Regions from separate parts of the Caldalkalibacillus salinus genome, predicted to be linked through region 2. Evidence: riboswitches for the same ligand, from Rfam matches in the RefSeq annotation. Region 2 holds a riboswitch; the other holds the start of a gene.
The links. Region 2 has a riboswitch for FMN ahead of ribD (bifunctional diaminohydroxyphosphoribosylaminopyrimidine deaminase/5-amino-6-(5-phosphoribosylamino)uracil reductase RibD). Riboswitches for the same ligand answer to the same signal wherever they lie in the genome.
Positions count from the first base shown of each region.

Region 1 (5,041 bases), on a different contig from region 2:
AAATGAAAAAGCCCTCTCGCTCAAAGCAGAAGTTGATCATATCTTAGAAGAGGTCGAGCGCGATCAAATCATTAAAGCACACGGGATGTATCAGTTCTTTCCTGCACAGGCCAAGGATGACGACATCGTGATTTACGACCCACAAGACTTTCAAACGGTCATTCAAACGTTTCGCTTCCCGAGACAAACAAAAGCCCCCTACTTATGTCTCGCAGACTTTATACGACAAGCAGACAGTGGAGAGATGGATTATGTAGGGTTTCTATCCGTTACAGCGGGGGAGGGCATTCGTTCACTCGCTCAACAGTGGAAAGAAGAAGGGGCATACTTACGCAGTCATGCCTTACAAGCGTTAGCGTTAGAATTAGCAGAAGCATTCGCTGAATACGTTCATCACCTGATGCGTGACCAGTGGGGGATTCCCGATCCGACAGATTTCACAATGCAAGACCGCTTCGGGGCGAAATATCAAGGGGTTCGTGTCTCATACGGGTACCCAGCATGCCCTGACCTTGAAGACCAAGCTAAACTATTTGAGCTGATTCAACCTGAAGACATCGGAATAGACTTGACCGAAGGTTTTATGATGGAGCCAGAAGCGTCCGTCACAGCCATGGTGTTTGCTCATCCTGAGGGCCGGTATTTTAGTGTGTAGGAGAAATGAAAAGAAATGAAGGGACTTATCCATCCATATCATGATTAGCAAAAAGAGAGGGTGCAAGACCCCTCTCTTTTATCATGCCTTTTTATTGACATTAATTCGGGAAGGCACTATATTTAACATATAAATATTTTAGTAAATAAAATATTTATGCCTTATAAGTTTAAGTGATATAACTTGTTTAGTAAAAGAATGATAAGACGATAGACATAGATAAAGATATGCAATGGGAGGACTAATATGAGTCAAGATGCAGATATGAACGTCTACGAACAGTTGTTGATATCCTTAAAGAAAGTGCACCGTTCGAGTGTCGATGTGATGAAACAGAATGCTCAAGAGCTTTCACCCGGGCAATTATTCCTACTCTTTATGATATACGAGCATGGCAAGATGAAAATGACAGACATCGCCCATTATTTCGGTATCACACCAGGGGCTGCGACGGGGATCGCCGATAAACTGGAAAAACAAGCGCTCATTGAACGCGGAAGAGACGCCAATGACCGTAGAATGGTTGTGATTTCGTTATCTGATAAAGGGCTTGCGTACGTGTTGAATCAAAAAAAAGCGCATGTGAAGGTGTTTGAATCGATTTTCGGCCAATTCTCAGAGGAAGAGTTGGCAGCAACGGTACATTCACTCAATAAGATTTATCACGCATTAGATCAATATCAGGCAGAGCATTCGTCTGATTAGGAGGATGGCTTCTTGGAACATTTAGATATGAGAAAAAAAGTGACCATTATGATCGCGATTATGTCTGTCATGCTATTTGCTGCTCTCAATATGACCATTGTGGCCACGTCACTACCTAAAATTGTGGCGGACATTGGTGGTATGGAGTATTTTAACTGGGTCTTTACCATATATATGCTCACATCAAGCGTGACAGCGATACTCGTCGGTAAATTATCCGACATATACGGACGTAAAATTTTCATATTAACAGGGATTTGTATTTTTATGATAGGAGCTGTGCTCAGTGGTTTTTCAAGTCATATCTATCAATTAATCATCTTTAGAGGGTTACAAGGATTCGGTGGTGGGATGATCATGTCGTCTGCCTTTACGACGATAGGAGACCTGTTTGCCCCACGAGAAAGAGGGCGTTGGCAAGGGCTCATGGGGGGTGTCTTTGGGCTCTCTAGCTTGTTTGGCCCCACATTAGGGGGCTACATTGTGGACCACATGCATTGGTCATGGGTCTTTTGGATTTTCCTTCCGATTGGGATTATCGCTTTCTTTATGATTTTAAGACTTTATCCACAAGCGGAACCTAAGGAAAAAGAAAAAATTGATTTCTTAGGCTCCTTTATACTGACCCTATTTATCCTTAGTTTATTACTCGGATTTAGTTGGGCCGGTACAGAGTATGCATGGGGGTCTTATCAAATCATAGGGCTGTTTACACTCTCGTTACTGTCTCTTATCAGTTTTATTATGGTGGAGAAAAGAGTCAAAAGTCCTGTCGTGCCTCTGCATTTGTTCAGCAATAGTGTCGTATCGGTCTCTAATACGATCTCTTTCTTAGCAGGAATGGCCATGTTCGGTGTTATCATGTACGTCCCCTTTTACGTGCAAGGGGTCCTAGGGCGATCGGCCACAACCTCAGGCTTAATTGAAATGGTGATGACCATTGCCATGGTGAGTTGTAGTGCACTAGCTGGACAATTGATCACCAAAACAGGGAAGTATAAAATCATAGCTTTACTCGGTTTTGGGATTATGGCCACAGGCATCTATCTCAATACCAGCCTAACACCTGATACAACGATACCTGTACTCATATTCAATCTCATTGTCACCGGCATCGGATTAGGACTGACGATGCCTATCTTCACATTGACGGTCCAAAATGCGGTCGCACACAAATATTTAGGTGTAGGCACAGCCACTTCCCAGTTATGTAGACAATTAGGGGGAACGGTCGGTGTTGCTATTATGGGGTATATGATGAGTTCTAGGATAATTGATCGGCTAAACAAAACGGATGTGACCATGCCATCGTCTGCTGTTGCCGGAGAGTTAGATATGCAAAATCCACAGATTCTCATGGACGCAGCTGCCTTGGAAGGCATCAGACAACGGCTAGCAGAGCAGATGCGGCCTGCCTTTGATCAGCTGATTGATACGTTGAAAGTCGCGTTAAGCGACGCCTTGACCTTTGTGTTTCTGTTTAGTGCCATCATTGTCACCGTAGCATTCCTATTAACCCTCTTTCTAAAAGAAATACCGTTGAGAACGTCCAACCAAGATCCCAGCGGAACAACTGATCAGAAAGAGAGAGAACAAACCTATAGTGAACAACCAGAGACAGTCACGCATGCCAATGGTTAAAGCGACTTAAACAAAGATTGAAATTAAGGAAACAAATGTTAATGGCATTATGATATAGTGATAGTGAATTGAATACAACCTTCGGGGTCGGGTGAAAGTCCCAACCGGCGGTGATAACCATGAGGTTTAAGCCCGCGACTCACCTTCTCATCACAAAGTTTTATTTGTCGTTAGCATTGTAGACGGACCAGTGATGGAGGGTGACTGACTTAGTGAGAACCTGAGGCCGACGGTATAGTCCGGATGGGAGAAGGTACAAGTGGCTTTACGATTAAAAAATATAATCGTAAGGCTTATTTCCTCATGCCCCGTTACCACAGCGAGGCATTTTTAGGTTGTTTCAATTCAAAAATCTTAAGGAGGTTTTTGAATGATACAAACCGCTCTGAACAAAGTGGAACAAGCGATGGCTGACGTAAGACAGGGGAGGATGGTGATCATACAGGATGATCAGTCTAGGGAAAATGAAGGAGACCTTGTCTGCGCGGCTGAAATGGTAACTGGGGAACACATCAATTTCATGGCTCGGAATGGGTGTGGTCTCATCTGCACCCCTATGCTAGGAGAACGTCTCACTTATCTTGAATTGCCCCAAATGGTGAATAAAAACGAGGAGTCACACCAAACGGCGTTTACCGTATCTGTCGATGCCCTAGAAGGGGTTACAACAGGAATTTCAGCGTACGAGAGAGCGACCACGATTAGGAGATTGATTGATGCGGATGCCAAGGCCACAGATTTTGTTAGGCCAGGGCATGTGTTTCCCTTACGTGCCAAACAGAATGGCGTGTTGGAAAGAAGAGGACAAACGGAAGCCTCTATTGATCTCATGCGCCTAGCCGGACTTTATCCCGCCGCTGTTATTTGTGAAATCATGAAAGAAGATGGGCATATGGCGAGGGAGCAGGAGCTTATCGCTTTTTCACATCAGTATGGCATTAATATGATAACCGTGGATGACGTTGCCACATATCGCAGGGAGAATGGATATCTAGCATTTTGAAGCATGTGACATTGCAATTGCTTCGTACGCTATCCGATATCTTCAACTTGTAAAAATCTAACTAACGACGTTTCTAAGTTTAACGTCTCTAAAGGAGAAATCAATGGTCTGGTGACGGCCTATTCCTTTCTTGAATATATAGATAAAGAGTGCTATAGAATTTATGAAGGAAAAGGTTGACGATCAAGATGGCTAAAAAAAAGAAAAAGCGTGGTCAAAATGCTCTTTTTTATGTGGCTCTGGGCGATTCTCTCAGCTTAGGAATCGGCGCAATCTTAAAGTCAGGGTTTGTGAAAAGGTACAAAGAAATGGCCGAGAACACACTGGGCAAAGAAATACACCATTTCATATTTGCCAAACACGGCGCCACTACGGGTGAGATCTTGAAGAAGCTCGAATACAAAGTGGTGCGGCAAGCGATCAAGCATGCTCGAATCATCACCATTACGGCAGGTGGCAATGATTTACGTCGGGCGTCAGATACCTTCGTCGCTTTTCATGATCAGAAAGTGCTAGAGCGTGCCCTCAACATTCACCTCATCAATCTTGAGTCCATGTTAGAGCAAATTGACCACCTTAAACGGAAGCAAAAAAAGCGCTATATCATCAGGCTCGTGGATTTATATAACCCGTATCCAGGCTCAGCTTTAGCAGATAAATGGATTAGAAGATTCAACAAAGAATTAAGGTCATTTGAGGGAGGGCATATCAAAGTAACGGATGTTTATCACGCGTTTAAAGGCAGGGAGAAAGAGTTGCTATTCCTTGACCATCTACATCCCAATGCCGAGGGCTATCAGGTCATAGCCAATGAACTACATCACTTAGGGTACCGATAATGTGGTATTTGTGAAACGATAAATAGGAGACTGAGTAGCCCTTGTCCTATCACCTGTCAGGAGCATAGGGCTACATCATCCCTGTTAATCACAAACTTAATCACTAAGGTTTTGTTCCAGATTAACCTTTAAGCGAGACGCCCCCTTTGGCTTCCGAAGATGATTGAGGTAGAGGTTCATTTTCTTTTGCTAATAATT
Region 1 is NZ_JAERVL010000013.1:7,093-12,133, reverse strand. It holds gene metH (methionine synthase) at 1-655, shown strand, start outside; gene JKM87_RS09445 (MarR family winged helix-turn-helix transcriptional regulator) at 902-1,360, shown strand; gene JKM87_RS09440 (MDR family MFS transporter) at 1,373-3,001, shown strand; FMN riboswitch at 3,075-3,260, shown strand; gene ribB (3,4-dihydroxy-2-butanone-4-phosphate synthase) at 3,372-4,004, shown strand; gene JKM87_RS09430 (GDSL-type esterase/lipase family protein) at 4,193-4,843, shown strand; gene JKM87_RS17900 (hypothetical protein) at 4,965-5,041, opposite strand, start outside.
Region 1: linked by a shared signal. The riboswitch ahead of ribB (3,4-dihydroxy-2-butanone-4-phosphate synthase) and the one ahead of ribD (bifunctional diaminohydroxyphosphoribosylaminopyrimidine deaminase/5-amino-6-(5-phosphoribosylamino)uracil reductase RibD) in region 2 are both predicted to bind FMN.

Region 2 (5,041 bases):
TGGGTAGGTTCACTTCTACCTCTCGATTGATGAGCGTGTCTTTTCTATTACGATACTTAATCATATCTTTAATGGTGATCATTTTAAGATCAAAACGGTCGGCGATTTGACGTAACTCAGGTACACGCGCCATACTTCCGTCTTCATTCATAATCTCACAAATGATCCCTGCAGGGTAAGCCCCACTCATGCGAGCCAAATCTACAGCCGCTTCTGTATGGCCCGCCCGACGGAGAACGCCACCATCCTTTGCCATTAGGGGAAAGATGTGTCCTGGACGTCTAAAGTCGCTTTTTTTGACTTTCTCATCTATTAGTGCTTTGATTGTGTCGGAACGTTCATGAGCGGAAATCCCTGTGGTGGTTGTTTTGTAATCCACAGACACCGTAAATGCTGTCCCATGCGCATCTGTATTACGATCAACCATAGGGTTCAACTCTAATTCTCTCGCTCTTTCCTCTGTAATCGGAGCACAAACAAGGCCTCTTCCGTGTGTGACCATAAAGTTAATCAATTCAGGTGAACATTTTTCTGCTAGTGCAACAAAATCCCCTTCATTCTCACGATCTTCATCGTCCACAACAATAACGACATTGCCTTGCATCAACTCATAGATCGCTTCTTCCACTGGATCAAAAACGCTTGACATTTCGTCACCTCTTTACTTTTTCTTAAAATATAACGTGCTTTTTACTTGTTTTATAAGAGAACAATATCTTACATAAATCCGTTCTCAGACAGAATGTCTTGCGTGAGGCCTGCCTGACCACCCTTCGTCATGTCATGACCTTCAAGCCTTTTGTTGATGAGCCGTTCCATATATTTCGCTAATACATCACATTCGATATTCACCATGTCTCCCACTTGCTTCGCATGAAGGTTCGTTTCAGACAATGTATGAGGAATAATGGATATCGTAATCATAGGATCCTGCACTTCCATGACCGTTAAACTGATCCCATCTACTGTCACTGAACCTTTTGGTACAAAATATTTTAACCAATCTTGATCCAACTCAATGTGAAAGTATGTGGCATTAGCCGTTGTACGTCTGTCTTGTATTTTCCCAACCGTATCCACATGTCCAGAGACGATGTGTCCACCAAACCTTGCGTTTGCTGCCATCGCACGCTCTAAGTTCACCTGACTTCCCTGTTGAAGTTGAGCCAAGCTTGTCGCTTTAAGAGTTTCTGGCATCACATCTACCACAAAGCCTTGAGGCGTATAGCTAACAACGGTTAGACATGCACCGTTGACCGATATGCTATCACCATTCTGCACATCTTCGACGACTTTACTGGCAGCGATAGACACCTTGTAATCCTTCGAAGTCTTAGTCATTGACTGTATATAGCCCACTTCCTCAATGATTCCTGTAAACATGGTGCCCTCTCCTTTACATTCGTTTTATTATTGACTCTAACCCGTTTTTTTCACATGCCCCGTTACTTTGATATCATCACCAAGCTGTTCAACTTTTATATTCTCTATTACGAGTGCATCAGCCAAATGGATCATTCCCGTTCCTCTAAAGGGCGTGGGAGCCTCGTTGCCACCAATCAGCTTCGGTGCGATATACTGTACCATACGGTGTACATGATGCTCCTTGAGAAATGTAGCGTTCACTGCTCCTCCCCCTTCGACTAGTAAGGAAGTCACCTTTTGTTCACCTAATTGATTCAGAACGTGGTCAAGCGATACTCTAGGTCCATCTCCCACCGTTATCACTTTGACCCCTCGCGCTTCTAGGTGCTGTTTTTTCATAGCGTCAGCCCGATCAGTGGTGAATATCCATGTAGGGGCCACACTTGTGTCCAATATTCTCGCCTCTATAGGCACACTCAAGGCCGAATCTAAGATGACACGAGTCGGATGATGACCTTGTTCACCCTGTATTCTTGTGGTGAGTTGGGGATCATCCTTCACCACCGTTTGCACGCCAACGAGTATGGCGTCATGTTCATGACGGAGTATATGGACGTCAGCACGGGAGGCTTCATTTGTGATCCACTGACTTTCCCCTGTTACCGTGGCAATTTTGCCATCTAACGTCGTAGCCGTCTTTAAAGTGACGTACGGTCGTTTGTGTAATATATAATAATTGAAAGCTTCATTCAGATCAGTGGCTTCTTGCCCAAGCAGTCCAACGTTTACGTCAATGCCTGCTTCTTCAAGCTTGTTTATCCCCCGCCCTGCCACTAACGGGTTAGGGTCTAAAGTCGCTACGAACACTTTTCGTATTCCGGCTTCTATCACCTGATCAGCACACGGGGGCGTTCGCCCAAAATGACTACAGGGTTCCAGTGTGACGTACATCGTGCTATCCTGTGCTTTATCTCCTGCCATGTTTAAAGCGTGCACCTCAGCGTGTGCCTCACCTGCTCTTAAGTGGGCGCCCATACCCACGATTTGATGATCCTTAACAATAACGGCGCCGACCATGGGGTTGGGAGACGTTTGCCCCCTTTGAGCAGCGGCCAGATCCAAGGCGAGCGACATATATTTTAAGTGCTGGTTCTGACTCAATTCATTTGCCCCCTCTTGTTGTTCACACACGACACATGGAAATGGGTAGCAAAAAAGCCCTGAGAAAAAAAGTCCCCAGGGCGTAACGTGCCATACTTATAATCAAAAAGTGATCACGCATTATGAAATAAAGGTACACAACACCCGTTTTCAAAAGTGACAACATAGGCCAGTCGAAACACGTGTTGAACATACCTTTCCATTTCCTTCTCCCATCCAGACTGTACTGTCGGCTCTGGTTTTTCACCAGATCCACCGCTCTAACACCGTTAGAACGGGTCACGGGCTCTAACGTTTACCATGCTTACATTTACTTTGTTAAATGTTTCACTTAAGCAGATAAACGTTATTACCGCCGGTCGGGAATTTCACCCTGCCCCGAAGGATCGTGTGTATATAGTTTTCATTTCAAGATAAGTATACTCTCTTTTGCGGTGGCTGTCTACGCTTTTTGCTTCATTTCACTTACTTTTTTATAGTTATTTTATCTTTAAAAGCATATAGGGACAGCCCTTACCTTTAAAAAAAGAGGGAGAAGAATCCACATAGACTCTCCTCCCTTTAGCTCGTTTATTGTTCCTCTACTTGGACTTCCTTCATGATATCCCCTTGCTTAATTTGATCGACGTTTTCCATTCCACGAACAACTTGGCCAAACGCTGTGTGTTGGCCATCAAGATGTGGTTGTGGTTGGAAACAGATGAAAAACTGACTCCCACCTGTATCTCTTCCGGCATGAGCCATGGACAAAGTCCCGCGCTCATGTTTGTTGTCATTAATTTCACAATTGATCGTATAGCCAGGTCCACCCGTTCCTGTCCCGTTAGGACATCCCCCTTGGGCAACAAAACCAGGTATCACCCGATGAAAGGTCAATCCGTTATAAAAACCGTCTTTTGCTAATTTTTCAAAGTTAGCGACAGTATTGGGAGCATCTTGATCAAAGAGGTCAATGACGATCTCTTGACCGTTTTCGAGCGTAACTTTTGCTTGTTTTGACATACGTACACTTCCTTTTTTCTTATTCAAACGCCATTGTACTACATTTTGAACGTTTATGCCATGTCACCCGTTATAGCTTTTGGATAACAGGCGTCGGTGCATGTAGCGGTAGATCATTCTTTATCATATCTTCGTATGTCTCTCTGCGAATGACAAGATTGGCCTCCCCTTCATTAACAAATAAGACGGCCGGTCGTCTCATACGGTTATAATTGTTGGCCATTGCATAGCCATAAGCGCCTGTGCAGGAGACAGCTAGCACATCACCCTGTTGGGCTTGCGGTAGCTCTGCATCCCAAATTAAAATATCTCCTGTTTCGCACAGCTTACCTGCTATGGTGTAAGTTTCATCGCAGCTTTCCCTCATTCTATTAGCGATGGCAGATTCATACTTTGCCTGATATAAGGCCACACGTAGATTATCACTCATACCACCGTCAACGGAGATATAGTGTCTAACACCGGGCACTTCCTTTTGTGCGCCAATGGTATAGAGGGTCGTCCCTGCTTCTCCAACAATACTTCGTCCAGGTTCTATCCAAATTTCAGGGACTGGTCGTTTACGTGCGTTCCATGTACGACGGACTTCATCACACATTGCTTCTACATACTCTTGTATCTTTAGAGGGGTATCACCTTCTTGGTATCGGATACCAAATCCTCCACCCAAATTCAAGACACGTAAGTGCCAATCGACTTCCTGTTCCAGCTCTTCTATAAACTCGACCATCTTTTGAATCGTCAACAAGAAACCGTCTTTTTCAAAAATTTGTGAACCGATATGAGCATGCAAGCCAAGGACATCAAAATAGGGTTTCCCCAATGCTTGCTTAATCGCTTCTTTGACTTGACCATTCGTCAGACTGAACCCAAACTTAGAATCTTCCTGACCCGTCGTAATGTACTCATGAGTATGCGCTTCAACACCGGGTGTTGTTCGTAATAATATGTTAACTTTCTGCTCACGTTGAGCCGCTAAGTCATGTAATAAGTGGAGTTCTGTAAAATTATCGACAACGTAGCAGCCGATATTCGCATCTAAGGCCATGATGAGTTCATCCGCTGTCTTGTTGTTACCGTGAAAATGAATGCTTTCGCTTGGAAATCCAGCTTGTAGTGCGGTGTAAAGTTCTCCACCAGACACAACATCTAAAGACATGCCTTCCTCTGAAACGAGTTGACACATCGCTAGACTACTAAAGGCCTTACTCGCGTACGCCACTTGCGCTTTGATACCTTTAGCTTCAAACGCTTGTATGAAAGCGCGGCATCTCTCTCTAATCGCTTGCTCATCATATACCATTAAGGGTGTTCCGTATGCTTTGACAAGGTCTACCGTATCACACCCTCCTATTTCAAGGTGACCCCGTTCATTTATTTTACTCGTACCGTGTAGAAACATAGCCTATCTCCTCTCCCAAACCTATCCGTTCACAACAATATTAATGAGTTACTATACCACCTTTTATTACAATTGACAAGATGGCAAAAACCTATGATGGTTGTTTACGTT
Region 2 is NZ_JAERVL010000001.1:192,527-197,567, reverse strand. It holds gene JKM87_RS00915 (bifunctional 3,4-dihydroxy-2-butanone-4-phosphate synthase/GTP cyclohydrolase II) at 1-649, opposite strand, end outside; gene ribE (riboflavin synthase) at 718-1,383, opposite strand; gene ribD (bifunctional diaminohydroxyphosphoribosylaminopyrimidine deaminase/5-amino-6-(5-phosphoribosylamino)uracil reductase RibD) at 1,420-2,526, opposite strand; FMN riboswitch at 2,727-2,916, opposite strand; gene JKM87_RS00900 (peptidylprolyl isomerase) at 3,097-3,528, opposite strand; gene lysA (diaminopimelate decarboxylase) at 3,599-4,930, opposite strand; gene JKM87_RS00890 (spore germination protein) at 5,022-5,041, opposite strand, start outside.